Regions from separate parts of the Massilia genomosp. 1 genome, predicted to be linked through region 1. Evidence: predicted binding sites of a transcription regulator. Region 1 holds the regulator's gene; each other region holds the start of a gene.
The links. Region 1 encodes NrdR, which represses ribonucleotide reductase genes. Its sites were predicted from a motif close to CACNANATNTNGTG; they were not measured.
Positions count from the first base shown of each region.

Region 2: F1735_RS26575 (ribonucleoside triphosphate reductase) is a predicted target of NrdR. The motif match lies at 4,054-4,067, and genes of this name have one in related genera.
Region 3: F1735_RS16645 (ribonucleoside-diphosphate reductase subunit alpha) is a predicted target of NrdR. The motif match lies at 2,978-2,991, and genes of this name have one in related genera.

Region 1 is NZ_WHJF01000051.1:35,449-41,302, reverse strand. Features, by position in the region: gene F1735_RS19020 (pilus assembly protein) at 1-591, opposite strand, end outside; gene F1735_RS19015 (pilus assembly PilX family protein) at 588-1,208, opposite strand; gene F1735_RS19010 (PilW family protein) at 1,215-2,162, opposite strand; gene pilV (type IV pilus modification protein PilV) at 2,159-2,737, opposite strand; gene nrdR (transcriptional regulator NrdR) at 2,896-3,363, opposite strand; gene glyA (serine hydroxymethyltransferase) at 3,398-4,645, opposite strand; ZMP/ZTP riboswitch at 4,748-4,858, opposite strand; gene F1735_RS18990 (SDR family oxidoreductase) at 4,989-5,735, shown strand.
Region 2 is NZ_WHJF01000098.1:17,607-23,460, forward strand. Features, by position in the region: gene ubiV (ubiquinone anaerobic biosynthesis protein UbiV) at 1-102, shown strand, start outside; partial or broken gene ubiT (ubiquinone anaerobic biosynthesis accessory factor UbiT) at 99-560, shown strand; gene F1735_RS26560 (putative zinc-binding protein) at 573-953, shown strand; gene F1735_RS26565 (anaerobic ribonucleoside-triphosphate reductase activating protein) at 1,066-1,782, opposite strand; gene nrdD (anaerobic ribonucleoside-triphosphate reductase) at 1,766-1,960, opposite strand; gene F1735_RS26575 (ribonucleoside triphosphate reductase) at 1,992-4,007, opposite strand; gene F1735_RS26580 (SCO family protein) at 4,135-4,725, opposite strand; gene F1735_RS26585 (formylglycine-generating enzyme family protein) at 4,722-5,519, opposite strand; gene nirK (copper-containing nitrite reductase) at 5,527-5,854, opposite strand, start outside.
Region 3 is NZ_WHJF01000041.1:23,720-29,573, reverse strand. Features, by position in the region: gene F1735_RS16655 (sensor histidine kinase) at 1-1,188, shown strand, start outside; gene F1735_RS16650 (sigma-54-dependent transcriptional regulator) at 1,185-2,603, shown strand; gene F1735_RS16645 (ribonucleoside-diphosphate reductase subunit alpha) at 3,226-5,854, shown strand, end outside.

The sequences.
Region 1 (5,854 bases):
GGTCAGCGCCGCGCTCTCGGCGGCGGGCAGCATCTTGCGCGGGAAATGCAGCGCGTTCGCATAAAAATCGGCATGCGCCGCGCCATCGGGCAACCAGGCGCGTTGCAGCACGGTGATGCCGGCCTCGTCGATCACGCGGTCGCCGCCGGTCAGGCCCAGGCGCACCAGGTCGAGGGTCGAGGCCGTGGCCCAGTTCAATACGTTGCCGCTGAAAGCATCGCCGCCGCAGCCGTGGTCCGCCCGCGCCGGCCCGAGCGGCGCGAAATACCCGAGGCGTTCGTCCAGGTCGGGCTCGCGCACCGCGCGCGCGGGGGCCTTCATCGGATACTGGTAGCACAGGCGCGGATTGAAGTAACCGGGATAATCGGTCGCGCCCGCATACGCGCCGCGATAGGCCGCGCCGGCGTCGTCGAACGTAAGCGACAGATTGATCAGCAGGTTGGGCGGCATCTGGCCCGGTGCGCCGAGCACGCCGTCGGGCACTTGCAACAGCGGCGGCGCGGCGCCGGCCGCGCAGGTCCGGCAAGCGAGCAGCAAGGTCAGCAGTGCAGTGAGTAACGGCGCCCGCAAGCGTTGAAGGACGGTGCTCATGTGCCCTCCTCCGGCGCCGCCTTGAGGTAGAAGGTTTGCAGCACCACCCGGGTGGCATCGAGTGCGCCGAAGCCGATCGCCGTGATGCGATAAAAGTTGCCTGGAGGACGGGCGGCATCGGCCCCGGCCTGGGTGTGCGGCAACAGTTCGATGAGGTAGCGCGGCGCTCGCAGCGGCAGCGTGCCCTTGCCCGACGGCAGCTGCGCACCCGTGAAGCGGCCGTACGCCACGCCAGCCGGCGCCGTTGCGTCATTGCCCGACAGATCGGCATGCTGCCACGCCGCGTGCCCCGGCACGTGCAGGCACAAGCCGGCATTGACCTCGCGTTCGGCCCCGCAGCCGTCGACGAAGCCGAGCGCATTGCCACGCGAAAACAGTGCCGCGCGCCCGGATGAGGGATCGCCGCCGCCCTCGATATCGTGTTCGGCGTCGGCCAGCGCGGCCTCGGCCGCACCGAAGGCGATCTGGCGGTCGCGCTCGTGGCGCGCCGATTTTTCGCTGCTCAGCGCGCTACGGGCGGCGGACACGCCGAGGATCATCAGCGCCAGCAGCACGAACAGCGCCGTCAGCAGCACGGCGCCATGTTGGCGGTCACGGTGGCAAGGAAGGCTTGGCATGGCGTTTCACAGGGCCGCGTTGCGCATCACGATGGTGGTGACGAAGGTGCGCCGCTCGCGCCAGCGCAGCGCCGGCGGCAGGCGCGCTTCGTCGATGCGCGTGCCGGGGTCGTCGGCGCCGCCGTAGCCGGGGCCGAACAGCTCGTAGGCAAGCGGTGCGCGCGCGCCGGCGCCGCCGGGCGCGCCATGCAGCAACAGCGCCACCCTGACGCTGGCCACGCGCTTCCAGTGGGTCTTGCGGCGCAGGTCGCGCTCGCGCTCTGCCGGGGTGGCGCCGTCGAGTATCAGGGAGGCGTCCAGCGCGTTGACAGCTCCGGCGGCCAGGTAGCGGTCGGGCAAGCCGTCGCCGGGCTCGTCGGTATCGAGCCCGTACAGGACCTGGAAGGTATCGACCCCGCCCACCAGCGCCTCGCTGCGCCAGTCCTTCTGGCCACGGTATCTGCAGCGCAGTTCGGCGTCGCCGGCGGCATCTGGCGCGACATAGAAAATGCTCCAGCCCTCGTTCGCGGCGCCCACCGCGAAGCCGGCGCAGCTGTGTACGCTGCCGTCGCCATCGGGCCCGGCTCCCGCGCCATCGAAGCGCAGCGCCAGCACGTCGCTGCCGTTGACGCCGCCCGCTCGCGCGCCGGCGATGCCAGGCCCGCCGCGCGCCAGCACATGGTTGTCCAGTCCGCCGATGCGGGCGGCCGTCGCGGCCGACGATGGCGGCGCTTCTTCGCGCTCGAGATCGACCCAGGCGCCCTGGCGCGCCGCCCGTTCGATGGCCTCGAGCGCGAAGCGGCCGGCGTCGTCGGTCTGCGCCAGTGCGTTCTGCGCGGCGTAGCCGGACTGGGCGGACACCAGCAGCGCCGCCGCCGCCAGGGTCACCAGCAAGCCGAGCACCAGCGCGACCATCAGTTCGACCAGGCCCAGGCCGGCCTGGCGCAGCCATCGCGAAGCGGGACGCGCCCTCATGGCGCCCCCGTGCCCAGCATCACCGCCAGCGCCGGAGCGGAGGACGCGGCGGCGCCAGGCCCGGCGCGCGGCGCGGCGCGGGCATGCCAGCCGAGCTTGATGACCACCGGCGCCCCGGGCGCGCCGGCGCATTCCCACGCCAGCGCCTGGCCCGCATCGTCCCACACGGCGGCGTCGCGGCACACCGCGATGCGCCCGCCCGGAAAACCGGCGTGCAGCGCGGCCACCGTATCGGCGATGTCGAAGCGGGCCAGTTGCGCACTGTCGCAGCGGCCCGCGCCGTAGCACTGGGAGGGCGCGGGCGGCGGCGCGCCCTCGCCCGCCTCGTAGCGCAGTTGCAAATAGGGATTGAGGGCGTCGCCCAGGCGCATTTGCGCGGCATTGGCGCGCATGCGTTCGGCCAGGCCGCTGGCCAGGTGTACCCCGCGCGACATCAGGCTCGATTCCTGGCGGGTGCGCAGCGCCGCGACCTGGGTGCCGAGCGCGCCGAGGATGCCGACGGCCAGCAGCACCAGCGCCACCAGCACTTCGATGAGCGTGAATCCGCCGGCGACATGGTTTCGCAATATGCGCATGACTCCCCCGCAACGTTGAACGACGCGCCCGGTCATGCCGCCGCAGCCTCTCAGCCAGGGCTGCAAGGTCGGTCGTGGTGTGATCTGGATCGCTTGGGAGCTACGTTAACAGCGCTGGGGACAGGCGCGCATGGCCTGCCTCAAGAGTGTGAGCCGAACTATTTACGCGGTTTGCGCTCGTGACCTACTTCGGCAATCGCATCCTGGAACTCGGCCAGGTCTTCGAAGTTTTTATACACGGACGCGAAACGGATGTAGGCAATCTTGTCGAGGCGTTTCAGCTCCTGCATGACCAGCTCGCCCACGTGGCCGGTATCGACCTCGCGCTGCCCGCTGGTGAGCAGTTTTTCCTCGATCGACGCGACGGCCTGGTCGATGGCCTCGGCCGACACGGGCCGCTTGCGCAGCGCCAGCATCAGGCTGCCGCGCAGCTTGACCGAGGCGTACTCGGTGCGGCTGCCGTTTTTCTTGACAATGATCGGCATCGACAATTCGATCCGTTCATAGGTGGTGAAGCGCTTGTCGCACTTGACGCAGCGGCGCCGGCGCCGGATCGAATCGCCCTCCTCGGATACGCGCGTATCGAGGACCTGCGTATCTTCATGCTGGCAGAAGGGACATTTCATGGGGCCGGGGCTGCTGCTGTGAGTGTCGCTTAGATCAAGCCGCGTAGACCGGATACTTGTCGGTCAGCTTCTTGACCTCAAGCTTGACGCGCTCCACGACCGCGGCGTCGTTCGGATTGTCGAGGATGTCCGCGATCAGGTTGCCGACCGTGGTGGCGTCTTCTTCCTTGAAGCCGCGCGTGGTGAAAGCCGGGCTGCCGAGGCGGATGCCGGAGGTCACGAACGGTTTTTGCGGATCGTTCGGGATGCCGTTCTTGTTGCAGGTCATGTGGGCCGCGCCCAGCAAGGCTTCGGCTTGCTTGCCGGTCAGGTTCTTGGCGCGCAGGTCGACCAGCATGACGTGCGACTCGGTGCGGCCGGACACGATGCGCAGGCCGCGCGCGATCAGCGCCTTGGCCAGCGCGTCGGCGTTTTTCACGACCTGTTTCTGGTACTCGGTGAACGATGGCTCCAGCGCTTCCTTGAAGGCAACGGCCTTGCCGGCGATCACGTGCATCAGCGGGCCGCCCTGGATGCCGGGGAAGATGGCCGAATTGATGGCTTTTTCGTGCTCGGCCTTCATCAGGATGATGCCGCCGCGCGGGCCGCGCAGCGACTTGTGCGTGGTCGAGGTGACGAAGTCGGCGTGCGGCACCGGGTTCGGGTAGACCCCGGCGGCGATCAGGCCGGCGTAGTGCGCCATGTCGACCATGAAGTAAGCGCCCACCGCCTTGGCGACCCTGGCGAAACGCTCGAAGTCGATCTTCAGCGAAAACGCCGAGGCGCCGGCGATGATCATTTTTGGCTTGTGCTCATGCGCCAGGCGCTCCATGGCCTCGTAGTCGATGTCTTCCTGCTCGGTCAGGCCGTACGACACCACATTGAACCACTTGCCCGACATGTTCAGCGCCATGCCGTGGGTCAGGTGGCCGCCTTCGGCCAGCGACATGCCCATGATGGTGTCGCCCGGCTTGAGCATGGCGAAGAACACGCCCTGGTTGGCCTGGGAGCCGGAGTTCGGCTGCACGTTGGCCGCTTCGGCGCCGAACAGTTGTTTGACACGGTCGATCGCCAGTTGTTCCGCGATGTCGACGAATTCGCAGCCGCCGTAGTAGCGCTTGCCCGGATAGCCTTCGGCGTATTTGTTGGTCAGCTGCGAGCCCTGGGCTTGCATGACGGCCGGCGAGGTGTAGTTCTCGGACGCGATCAGTTCGATGTGATCTTGCTGGCGTGCGTTTTCCTTCTGGATCGCGCCCCACAATTCCGGGTCAACATGGGCGAGCGTGTGTTCTTTTGAAAACATGAAAAAACTCCAATCGATAAGAGTGCGAGGCACCTGATTGCAAGGATCGAATGAGGGGAGCCGTCGGAAATGGAACAGGCAGCCTCATCGTGCGCTTCCATCGGTGGCTGCCCAGGCGAACGGCTGATGAAATCTCACGTTCCCCGGTGGATGCCCACCTTTCGCCGCCAGGCAGCAATGCGCCGCGACTTTTCGCCAGTTACGTGAGACGTAATGGAGCCCAAATTGTAAGTTAAGTCCTTGAATAGGGCAAGGAATGGGATTGCCTAATTGGCAGGTAGCGGCCAATCGGGTCACTTGGGCTACAATCCGGCACAGCTTTGCACTTCTCCAGGACACCACTATGATCGTTTTCATCACCGGCGCCTCGGCCGGCTTCGGCGCCGAAATGGCGCGTACCTTCGTCAACAACGGCCATCAGCTCGTCATCAGCGGGCGCCGCAAGGACCGCCTGGACGCCCTCGCGGCCGAGCTGGGCGACCTGGCTTTGCCGATCGTCATGGATGTCACCTGCAAGGAATCGATCAACGAAGCCTTGTCGATGCTGCCGCAATCGTGGCGCCAGGTCGATGTGCTGATCAACAATGCCGGCCTGGCGCTGGGCACCGAGCCGGCCCACGAAGCCCCGCTGGCCGATTGGGAAACCATGATCGCCACCAACTGCACCGGCCTGGTGACGATGACGCGCGCGCTGCTGCCGGCCATGGTCGAGCGCGGAAGCGGGCTGATCATTAATCTGGGATCGGTGGCCGGCAGCTATCCTTACCCGGGCGGCAATGTGTATGGTGCGACCAAGGCCTTCGTGGACCAGTTCACCCTGAACCTGCGCGCCGACCTGGCCGGCACCGGCGTGCGCGCGACCAACCTGGCGCCGGGCTTGTGCGGCGGAACCGAGTTTTCCAAGGTGCGCTTCAAGGGCGACGATGAAAAAGCGGCCAAGGTGTACGAAGGCACGCAGCCGCTCACCGCCAAGGATATCGCCGCCACCGCGTTCTGGATCGCCACCTTGCCGCCGCATATCAATATCAATTCGATCGAGATGATGCCGACTTGCCAAGGGTTCAGCCCGTTTGCGATCAAGCGGACGTAACTTTCGTCATTCCCGGCACTGCCGGAACCGACTTCCCGCGCAGGAGGCTGTCTCAAAACGCTAAAATCACCGCTAGGCGGTAGACTCTTATCCGTCATTCCCGCGCAGGCGGGAATCCC
Region 2 (5,854 bases), on a different contig from region 1:
CAAGCGCTGGCCGGGCTGGCCCCGTTGATGCCGGCGGCGGCGTGCGACGGCTACTGGCACGGCAAGCCGGGCATGGCGTTCGACAAGCGGGAGGCGGCATGAAGCAGCACGTTTACCCGGCTGTTCCGGCCCCGCTGGCCGGTTTGTTGGCCCGCTTGCCGCGTTTTCCCGGCTCGCTGCTGTTTGCCGCCGGCTTGAGCCGCGTGCTCGGGCCGCAGCTGCCCGGCGACGTGCGCGCCGCGCTGGAGGGGCGCTCGATCAGCATCGGCGTGCTTGACGCCGGCGTGCGCTTCGATCTGAGCTGGCGCGGATCGCGCTTCGTGGCCCTGGCGGCCTAGCCGGCGCCGGACTTGTCGATCGGGGCCAGCGCGCGCGATTTTTTGCTGCTGGCGCAGCGGCGCGAAGATCCGGACACCCTGTTTTTTGCACGTCGCTTGAGCATGGAGGGCGACACCGAACTGGGGCTGCTGGTGAAGAACACGCTCGACGCGATTGACGTTGCGCTGTTCGATCCGGAGCGTTTGCTGCCGGCGCGTTGGTGCCGGGGTTCTGCCGTGTAAAGGAGGTCGATGATGGGTACCGACAGGGCGGCGCTGCCGCTGGTGTATTCGTGTTCAGGGTGTTCGAGCGCGGCGCAGATGGCCAATTACCTGGCGCTGGCGCTCGATCGCAGTCGAGAGGCTGAAATGTCGTGCATCGCCGGCGTGGGCGGCGGCGTGGCGCCGCTGGTCAAGCTGGCGCGCTCGGGCCGGCCGGTGCTGGCGATCGACGGCTGTCCGCTCGCATGCGCGCGCCAGTGCCTGGCGCAGCATGGGGTGGTGCCGGACAAGCATGTGCTGCTTAGTGAACTTGGGGTGCGCAAGAAGATGCATGCGGATTTTGACAAGGCACACGCCGATCAATTGGCCGCGCAGTTGCACACCGATGCCAAGGTTTTAGGACGACACCCGTAGATTCGTCGTTCCCGCGAAGGCGGGAACCGATACCACCTCTGCTCAGACGTGCTATGGATCCCCGCCTTCGCGGGGACGACGGATCGTAAGTGATTGGAACTTGCCCGCTGGTTTACGCGGGCCGCAGTACGAAGGTATCGAAGCGCGCGCCAATGCGTTGCAGTGCCGCTTCGCCCATGACAGCACCCGCCGTCGCGTTCAGGCCGGCATCGGCGCAACCCTGCGCGCGGAAGGTCTGGATTGCGTAATTACGCACGCCGGCGCCGGCCAGCGTTTCCGCCAGGTCTTCAAGCTCGGCTTCCGACAGCAAGGCCGGATGCAGGGTGGTCCTGCACTCATGCGCCACGCCGCTGTCGACGATCATCTCGAGGCAGGCCCGCGCCGGCGCGCCGCTGTCGGACACGCCGGTCACGCGCGGGTAAGCCGCGAACGGCGCCTTGATATCGAATCCCACCCAATCGAGCAGCGGCAGCACCGCCTTCAACTGGCGCGGATAAATGCACGCGGTGTGCAGCCCGACCGCAAGCCCCATCTGGCGCACGGCCGCCATCGCGAACGGCAGGGCCGGGTCCATGGTCGGCTCGCCGCCGCTGAAGACCACGCCATCGAGCAAGCCGGCGCGGCGCACCAGCAGGGCCATGACGTCGGCCCAGACCAGCGCTCCGCGCTGGCGCGGCTGCAAGTGCGGATTGTGGCAGTAGCCGCAGCGCCACGGGCATCCCTGGATGAACACCGCGGCCGCCAGCTTGCCGGGGAAATCGGTTGCGGTAAAGGCGGTGACACCGCCCACCCGCAGCGCGCCGGCGCCCACGCTAGCTGCGCGCCGCAACGGCGCGTTCGGTGAACCAGGTACGCTCGTGGAACTCGCCCTTCTTGCCGGTATTGAAGGACGATACGGGACGGTGATAACCCATCACGCGGGTCCAGACTTCGCAGGGCTGGCGCTCGGCATCGGTCAAGGTGATGGTTTGGGGTGCGAAAAATACGGCTTGGCTCAGGTCTGACATGGATAGCTCCTTTAGTGGTTACGCAACGTGTTCATGCAAGTTCGCGTTGCTTGCGCGCGATCAGGTCCAGATCGCATTTGGGACAAAACGGGTGGCTGCCCCCCAGGTAACCGTGCTTGGGGCAGATCGAAAACGTTGGCGTGACGGTGATGTACGGCAGGCCGAAGCGGCTGAGGGCGCGCTTGACCAGCTGGCGGCAGGCGTCGGCGGAGGATAGCGGCTCGCTCATGTACAGGTGCAGCACGGTGCCGCCGGTGTACTTGCGCTGCAGTGGGTCCTGCCGCTCCAGCGCCTCGAACGGGTCGTCGGTAAAGCCGACCGGCAGTTGCGAGGAGTTGGTGTAGTAGGGCATGGCGTCGGTGCCGGCCTGCAGGATGTCCGGATGGCGCTTGCGGTCCTCGCGTGCGAAGCGGTAGGTGGTGCCTTCGGCGGGTGTGGCTTCGAGGTTGTACATATGGCCGGTCTGGTCCTGGAACTCCAGCATGCGCGCGCGCACATGGTCCAGCAGGCGCAGGGCGAAGGCGTGGCCCCAGTCGGTGGAGATATCGTGCTCGCCCCAGGTGAAATTGCGGATCATCTCATTGACGCCGTTCACGCCCAGGGTCGAGAAGTGATTGCGCAAGGTGCCCAGGTAGCGCTTGGTGTACGGGAACAAGCCATTGTCCATGTGGCGCTGGATGACCTTGCGCTTGATCTCCAGGCTGTCGCGGCCCAGGTCCAGCAGGCGGTCGAGCGCGTCGAGCAAGCCTTCTTCGTCGTCCGCATGCAGGTAGCCCAGGCGCGCGCAGTTGATCGTCACCACCCCGAGCGAGCCGGTTTGCTCGGCCGATCCGAACAAGCCGTTACCGCGCTTGAGCAGTTCGCGCAGGTCCAGTTGCAGGCGGCAGCACATCGAGCGGATCATGTTCGGCTTCAGTTCCGAATTGAGGAAGTTCTGGAAGTAGGGCAGGCCGTAGCGCGCCGTCATCTCGAACAGCAGTTCCGCGTTCGGGCTGTTCCACGCAAAGTCCTCGGTGATGTTGTAGGTCGGGATCGGGAAGGTGAACACGCGGCCCTTGGCGTCGCCGGTCATCATGATCTCGATGTAGGCGCGGTTGATCATGTCCATCTCGACCTGCAGGTCGCCGTAGGTGAACGGCATGTCGGCGCCGGCGATGTGCGGCACCTGCTCGCGCAGGTCTTCCGGGCACACCCAGTCGAAGGTCAGGTTGGTGAAGGGCGTCTGCGTGCCCCAGCGCGACGGCACGTTCAGGTTGTAGATCAGCTCCTGGATGTACTGCTTGACGCTCTCGTAACTGAGCCCGTCGACCCGCACGTAGGGCGCCATGTAGGTGTCGAAAGAGCTGAACGCCTGGGCGCCGGCCCATTCGTTTTGCAAAGTTCCGAGGAAGTTGACGATCTGGCCGATGGCGCTCGACATGTGTTTCGGCGGCGCCGATTCGATCTTGCCAGGCACGCCGTTCAAGCCTTCGTGCAGCAGCGTGCGCAGCGACCAGCCGGCGCAGTAACCGGCCAGCATGTCGAGGTCGTGGATATGCAGGTCGGCGTTGCGGTGGGCGGCGCCCACGGCGGGCGGATACACGTGATCGAGCCAGTAGTTGGCGATCACCTTGCCCGACACATTGAGAATCAGCCCGCCCAGCGAGTAGCCCTGGTTGGCGTTGGCGTTGACCCGCCAGTCGCGCTGTTCCAGGTATTCGTTCATCGACGCTTCGACGTCGATCAGGCTTTTGCGGTCGCGCCGCAGGCCGTGGTGCTGCTCGCGATAGACCACGAAGGCGCGCAGGGTGGCGCGGTGGCCGGCGTCGAACAGGGCCGTCTCCACCGCATCCTGGACTTGCTCGACGCCGGGGGTGTCGATGCCCAGTGCGGACAGCGCGGGCAGGACCGCGTTCCAGGTCAGCAGATGGGCGGCGTCGGCGTCGAACTCGCCGCTGGCCAGCGCGGCGCGCTCCAGGGCCGAGGCGATGCGGGTGGCGTCGAACGGCTTGACGGCGCCGTCGCGCTTGCGGATGTGGGTGGGGAAGTGAAGCGGTGGAATAATCATTTGCTCTCCATGAGGCACAAGATGTAGTGCATGGAGAGAGGTTAAATACTATATGTAGTGTGGTCAACGGAGTTTTTGAGCGCTTGTAAAATCCTTGATCCAGGTTGGTTTTTGACGGCCGTGGCGCCTATTTGAGCGCCAGCCGGATTTGCGCGACAAAGGCCGGATCGGGCAGCGGACTCAGTTGCGTGCTTGCGGCCAGCAATTTGCCGCTGGCGTCGAGCAGGCAGACGCGTGTGGTGTGATTGATTTCGCCGTTGGAGACGGCGCGGTACTTGACCTGCAACGCGCCGGCCAAGGCGCGCGTATGGGTTTCGTTGGCGGCCACCGCCAGGCGGAAGATGGCGGGATCGAGCTTGTGCGATTTTGCCAGTCCGGCCAACGAGTCGGGCGTGTCGTACAGCGGGTCGAGGCTGACCATCAGCACCGCCAGCCGTCCGGGCGCGGGTTTGAGCAGTTCGACCGTGCGGCGCAGGTTTTCGATGATGACCGGGCAGGCCGCGTTGCAGTCGCCGTAAAACATGGTCACCAGCAGCGGCCGGCCGGCCAGCGCGCGCCAGTCGAACTGGCGCCCCAGGCTATCCTTGAGCGGGACCGACAGGCGGTACAGCGAGTCGGGCGGCAGCGCATCGGCGTGCGCCAGCGGGGCCGCGATGAAGCTGGCGGCAAGGACGCTCGCGCGCAGCAGCGCGCGGCGCATCGGATTGAAGGTGTTCATGGAGAGTCTTTCGGTGTGGGTGCATCGGTGGCCGCGCCGCGTGCGCAGCGAAAGCCCAGGTAGCCGCCATCCTGCGCGCCTTCCATCGCCGCCAGCAGCGCAATGCGCATCAGCACCGCGTAGTTGCGGCGGTCGCCCAGCGACAGCGCCGCGCCGCCACAGTAATCGAGCTGCTTGCGCGGGTCCTGGGTGCGGCTGTCGGCGCTGACGAACAGCGCGCTGTAATCTTCGACCCATTCCCACACCAGGCCGTGCATGTCGTACAGGCCGTGATAGTCCGGCGGATTGGCGCGTACCCGTCCGGGCGGCGTGCTGGCCGGATGGGCGTACCAGTTGAGGATGTGCTCCAGCCATTGCGGGTCGTCGCGGGCGTCGGCGCGGGTGGCGTCGGCCGCTGCGGCGTATTCCCATTCGTGCCAGCGCGGCAGGCGCGCGCCCTCGCTGGCGCAAAAGGCGTTCGCCGCGTGCCAGCTGACGTTGGTGACCGGCGCATCCGGCGCCAGCGCGCCGTGATCCGCAGGGCCGCGCCACGCGGCCAGATACGTGGGCGCGGCCAGCACGGCCGGCGCCTGGCCGCGCTGCCACTCGGGATGCGCGAGCACGAAGTCGCGGAATTCGGCGTTGCTGACCAGCGCCGTGCGCATCGAAAACGGCGCCACGATGGCCGGCGCCTCCTTGCCGTCGGCCGGCATGACGGAACGCAGCTCGCCGCCGGGCAGCGCCGCGTACTGGCCGGCTGCGGCGGCGCCGCACAACATCGCCGCGCAGGCGAAGGTGGTCAGGTGACGTTTCATCGCGCGTTCAATTGGCTTTGACCTGGCGCATCTGCTTGACCTGGGCCGGCGTGATGACGGCTTTGCCGCCGTTCATGTCGGTGCTGACGTAGTTGATGACGGCGGCGACATCGTCGTCATCGAGGTCCTGCGGCGGCATGACCGAGTTGTAATGCTCGCCGTTGACGACCAGCTCCCCACTGCGGCCGTGCAGCACGATATGCGCCATTTCGTAAGGCCGCTCCTGGAAGAAGTCCGAGTTGGCCAGCGGCGGGAATACCCCCGGAACGCCTTTGCCGTCCGCCAGATGGCAGGCCGCGCAGGTGTTGTCATACACCGCCTTGCCGCGCACGCGC
Region 3 (5,854 bases), on a different contig from region 1:
GAAGAACTGGCCGCGCGCCACGGCGCCGATCTCCAGATCCAGCTGGCGATCAACCAGATCGTCATCGCCGACGTCGCCGACGGCATTCTCGTGGTCGACCGCGACGGCCACATCTTTGCCGGCAACCCGGCCGCCCAGCAGATGCTGGGGCTGGCCAACGGCGACAGCGGTTTTGCCCTGTCCGAGGTGGCGGCGCTGGAGCCGGTCGCGTTTGCGTTTTCCGAGTGGCAGCAGCAAGTCGGGCCGGCCAGCCCGAGCGGGGCGCCGCGCGCCGCCTTTGTGACGGTCAAGCCGTATCGCGACAGCGGCGGCGGCAACGCCGGCACGGCCGCCTGGAGCGGGCGGCGCGACCTGGCGGCCCACCTCAAGCTGCGCTTTGCCCGCGTCGACACGGTCGAGGAGGCCGCCGAGCGCTGCGTGATCTTCCTGCAGGATGTCACCGCCATCGAAAACCAGGCCCAGGAACTGAAACTGGCCTCGATGGGACGGCTCACCGCCAGCATCGCCCACGAGGTGCGTAATCCGCTCTCGGCCATCGGCCATGCCACCGCGCTGCTGGCCGAAGACTTGCACGAGCCGGGCCAGGCGCGCCTGCTCAAGATCGTCGGCGACAATGTGGCGCGCGTGAACCGCATGGTGGAAGACATACTCCAACTGTCGCGCAAGGTCCAGCCGAATGGCGAGCCGTTGTTGCTCGGCCCGTTTTTGAATGAGTTGAAGACCGAATTTGATGAAACCCAAGGGGTCGCCAATGATATAGTGTGGCTAGGCAATACCGGCGCCGTGCCGGTGCGTTTCGACGCGCTGCACCTGCGCGAAGTGGTGATCAACCTGCTGACCAATGCGCTGCGCTACGCCAGTGGCGGGGTGGGCAGTATCCGGGTGTACGTCGTCACCGATACGGCCGGCGGCATGGAGCTGCACGTGCAGGACGACGGTCCCGGCATCACGCCGGACGTGCGGGCGCACCTGTTCGAGCCGTTTTATACGACCTCGAGCAAGGGGACCGGGCTGGGGCTGTATTTGGCGCGCGAGCTGTGCCTGAACAACGCGGCGATGCTCGATTACGAATACCGCTTCGATGCCAGCGGCGCCGGCGTGCGGGCGGCCAGCGGCCGCTTTGTGATTTCGTTCGCGCAGCCGCTGGGCGCGCGCGGCGCTACTGCTAACAGAAAGGCAACAACATGACATCACCCCGCGTACTGGTCGTCGATGACGAGGCCGATTTACGCGAACTGCTGGAAATCACGCTGGTCAGGATGGGGCTCGATGTGGACAGCGCCGAAACGCTGCGCGAGGCGCGCGCCTTCCTGGCGCAGAACGATTACGCCCTGATCCTGACCGACATGCGCCTGCCCGACGGCCTGGGCCTGGAACTGGTGCAGGAAGTGGGCGCCTCCAACAAGTCGACCCCGATCGCGGTCGTCACCGCTTACGGCAGCGCCGAAAACGCGGTGGTGGCGCTCAAGGCGGGCGCCTTCGATTACGTGTCCAAGCCGGTGGTGCTGGACGACTTGCGGGTGATGGTGCAGTCGGCCTTGCGTCTGTCGGCGCCGTCCGGCCAGGCCGGCAGCCCGGCGGCGGCCGGCACCGCCTCGCGCCTGATCGGCGAATCGGCCGTGATGCAGTCGCTGCGTAACCAGATCGAGCGGCTGGCGCGTTCGATGGCGCCGATCGCCATTACCGGCGAGTCGGGCAGCGGCAAGGAACTGGTGGCGCGCGAAATCCACGCGCGCAGCTCGCGCGCGGGTAAACCTTTTATCGCCGTCAACTGCGGCGCGATTCCCGAAGCGCTGATGGAAGCGGAGTTTTTCGGCTACCGCAAGGGCGCGTTTACCGGCGCGGCCGACGAGCGCGACGGGTTTTTCCATGCGGCCAACGGCGGCACCCTGATGCTCGACGAAGTGGCCGACCTGCCGCTGGCGATGCAGGTCAAGCTGCTGCGCGCGATCCAGGAGCGGCGCGTGCGCAAGATCGGGGCCACCAGCGAGGAGCCGGTCGACGTGCGCATCATCAGCGCCACGCACCAGAACCTGGCCCAGTGCGTCGAGACCGGCAAATTCCGGCAAGATCTGTTTTACCGCTTGAATGTGATCGAACTGAGCGTGCCGCCGCTGCGCGAGCGGCTCGACGACCTGGGCGTGCTGGTCGGCGCCATGCTGGCGCGCCTGGCGGGCGCGGGGCAGCCGGCCGCGCTCGGGCCGCAGGTGCTCGACACCTTGCGCACGTATTCGTTTCCGGGCAATGTGCGCGAACTGGAAAATGTGCTGGAACGGGCGCTGGCGTTTGCCAATGACGGCGTGATCGAGGTGGGCGACTTGTCGCTCAAGGGCGCGCGGGTGGCCGAGGCGCCGCCGCTGGCCGAGGCGCCGCCGGCTCCGGTGGCGGCGCCCGCCGCGGCGGCGCCGGTCAGCCCTGGCGTCCCGGCCGAGCTGCCCAGCAGCCTGCCCGATTACCTGGAACAGGTCGAGCGCGAGATTATCTTGCGCGCGCTGACCCAGACCCAGTTCAACCGCACCCAGGCGGCCATGCTGCTCGGGATCAGTTTCCGGCAGCTGCGCTACCAGATGCAGAAGCTCGATATCCAGGAGCCGGAGGGGTAGGGCGGCTCGCCACGGTTGCGTGTACTTTCTTCGATACACTTTAAGCCGTCTCCCCCGGCCTCGGCGCCCCCTTGGCGGGGGGCAAGTTGGTCTTCACCGTGGAACCGAACAAACTTGGGTTCCCGCCTTCGCGGGAACGACAATCAACGCCCGCTCCCCCCACGGTTTATAATGCTGCCCTGCGCCGCGAAAACGGCAAGCGTGCGGCCGTGCGTCTGCCGCAAAAAATGGCAGCCGTTAGTACCTGCTAACCGGGCAGTCCTTCCTGCGGCCTGACTCAAAAAAGTCAAGCGAAGCACAGGAAAATATTGCTACTTAATTCTATTGCCACTCCCGGAGTGAGGTACTACAATTAGTCCCAGAATCGAGCAATCGACTAGATATAGTGGTTTTTAGCGCTCCGCCACTGATTGGTCGGCCCCTTAATACAGTACGGCACGCAGCACGGCAAGTCTAGTTCTTAACGCACTCAACCCACCATCGCGCGTCACGGCGCCGGCCTCGGATTCCAGGCCGGCGGGGTAGTTTTTTGTTTTTACATTTGTTGGGGACGGTTGATCGACGCCGTCCACTTGATAACAACCGGCGGCAGACCAAAGCCCGCCGCTCCAGGAGGTCCCACATGCAAACATCCCAAGATTCTTCGATTAACCAATTGCACGTCACACCTGGAGCTGCCGCTCCGGCCGCGGCCACCAGCGCCGCCGCTGTCGCCTCCCGCGGCGACTATCGCATCATCCGCCGCAACGGCGCCGTCGTCGCATTTGAACCATCGAAGATCTCGATCGCCGTCACCAAGGCCTTTTTGGCCGTGAACGGCGGCCAGAGCGCCGGTTCGGCGCGCGTGCGCGAACTGGTCGAGCAACTGACCGAGAACGTCGTCTCCGCCCTGATCCGGCGCCAGCCATCGGGCGGCACCTTCCATATCGAAGACGTGCAAGACCAGGTCGAACTGTCGCTGATGCGTTCGGGCGAGCACGACGTGGCGCGTGCCTACGTGCTGTACCGCGCCAAGCACATGGAAGAGCGCCGCCTGCAGAAGGAGGCGCAAGGCGGTTCGGCCGACGTGGCCGCCCCGCAAATCCACGTGCTTGAAAACGGCCAGCGCCGCCTGCTCGACATGAACCAGGTGCGCGACCTGATCGCCGCCGCCTGCGTCGGCCTGGAAAAACACGTCGACGCCGACGCCATCCTGGCCGAAACGGTCAAGAACCTGTACGACGGCGTGCCGGTCGAAGAGCTGCACAAGTCCGCCATCCTGGCTGCGCGCGCGCTGATGGAAAAGGACCCGGCTTACTCGCAGGTGACCGCCCGCATCCTGCTGCACACCATCCGCAAGGAAGTGTTCTGCGAAGAAGTGCCGCAAGCCCAGGCGGCGGCGCACTATATCGAGTACTTCCCGAAATACATCGCCAAGGGCATCGACAACGAGCTGCTGGACCCGGTCCTGGCCACTTTCGACCTGGCCAAGCTGGCCCGTGCGCTGGTCGCCGACCGTGACTTGCAGTTCGGTTACATCGGCCTGCAAACCCTGTACGACCGCTACTTCCTGCACGTGCGCGACGTGCGCATCGAAATGCCGCAGGCGTTCTACATGCGGGTCGCCATGGGCCTGTCGCTGCGCGAAGAAAACCGCGAAGCGCGCGCCGTCGAGTTCTACAACCTGCTGTCCTCGTTCGACTTCATGAGCTCGACCCCGACCCTGTTCAACTCCGGCACCCTGCGCTCGCAACTGTCGTCGTGCTACCTGACCACCGTCTCGGACGACCTGGAAGGCATCTACGACGCGATCAAGGAAAACGCGCTGCTGGCCAAGTTCGCCGGCGGCCTGGGTAACGACTGGACCCCGGTGCGCGCCCTGGGCGCCCACATCAAGGGCACCAACGGCAAGTCGCAAGGCGTGGTGCCGTTCCTGAAAGTGGTCAACGACACCGCCGTGGCGGTCAACCAGGGCGGCAAGCGCAAGGGCGCGGTGTGCGCCTACCTGGAAACCTGGCACATGGACGTGGAAGAATTCCTCGACCTGCGCAAGAACACCGGCGACGACCGCCGCCGCACCCACGACATGAACACGGCCAACTGGATTCCCGACCTGTTCATGAAGCGCGTGATGGAAAAGGGCGACTGGACCCTGTTCTCGCCATCCGAGACGCCCGACCTGCACGACAAGGTCGGCAAGGCCTTCGAACTGGCGTACACCGGCTACGAAGCGAAAGCGGCCGCCGGCGAGATCCGCGTATTCAAGAAGATCGCCGCGCTCGACCTGTGGCGCAAGATGCTCTCGATGCTGTTCGAAACCGGCCACCCATGGATCACGTTCAAGGACCCATGCAACATCCGTTCGCCACAGCAACATGTGGGCGTGGTCCACAGCTCGAACCTGTGCACCGAGATCACCCTGAACACCAACGAGTCCGAAATCGCGGTCTGCAACCTGGGTTCCGTGAACTTGCCGGCGCACATGAAAGAAGGCAAGCTCGATCCGGTCAAGCTGCAGAAAACGGTGCGCACCGCGATGCGCATGCTCGATAACGTCATCGATATCAATTACTACGCCGTCGAAAAAGCCCGTAATTCGAACATGCGCCACCGTCCGGTGGGCATGGGGATCATGGGCTTCCAGGATTGCCTGCACATGATGCGGGTGCCGTATTCGTCGAACGCGGCCGTGGAATTTGCCGATTCCTCGATGGAAGCGGTGTGCTACTACGCCTACCTGGCCTCGACCGAGCTGGCCGAAGAGCGCGGCCGCTACGAGTCGTACAGCGGCTCGCTGTGGGACCGTGGCATCCTGCCGCAGGATTCGGTCAAGCTGTTGCTTGATGAGCGCGGCGGCTACCTGGAAGTGGACATGTCCTCGGCCATGGACTGGACCTTGGTGCGCGAGCGCATCAAGCAGTTCGGCATGCGCAACTCGAATTGCGTGGCGATCGCCCCGACCGCGACCATTTCGAACATCATCGGCGTGTCGGCCTGTATCGAACCGACCTTCCAGAACCTGTACGTGAAGTCGAACCTGTCCGGCGAATTTACCGAGATTAACTCGTACCTGGTGCGCGACCTCAAGGCGCGCGACCTGTGGGATGAAGTCATGATCGCCGACCTGAAGTACTTCGATGGCTCGCTGGCCAAGATCGACCGCATCCCGCAAGACTTGCGCGACATCTACGCCACCGCGTTCGAAGTCTCGCCGAGCTGGCTGGTGGAAGCGGCCTCGCGTCGCCAGAAGTGGATCGACCAGGCCCAGTCGC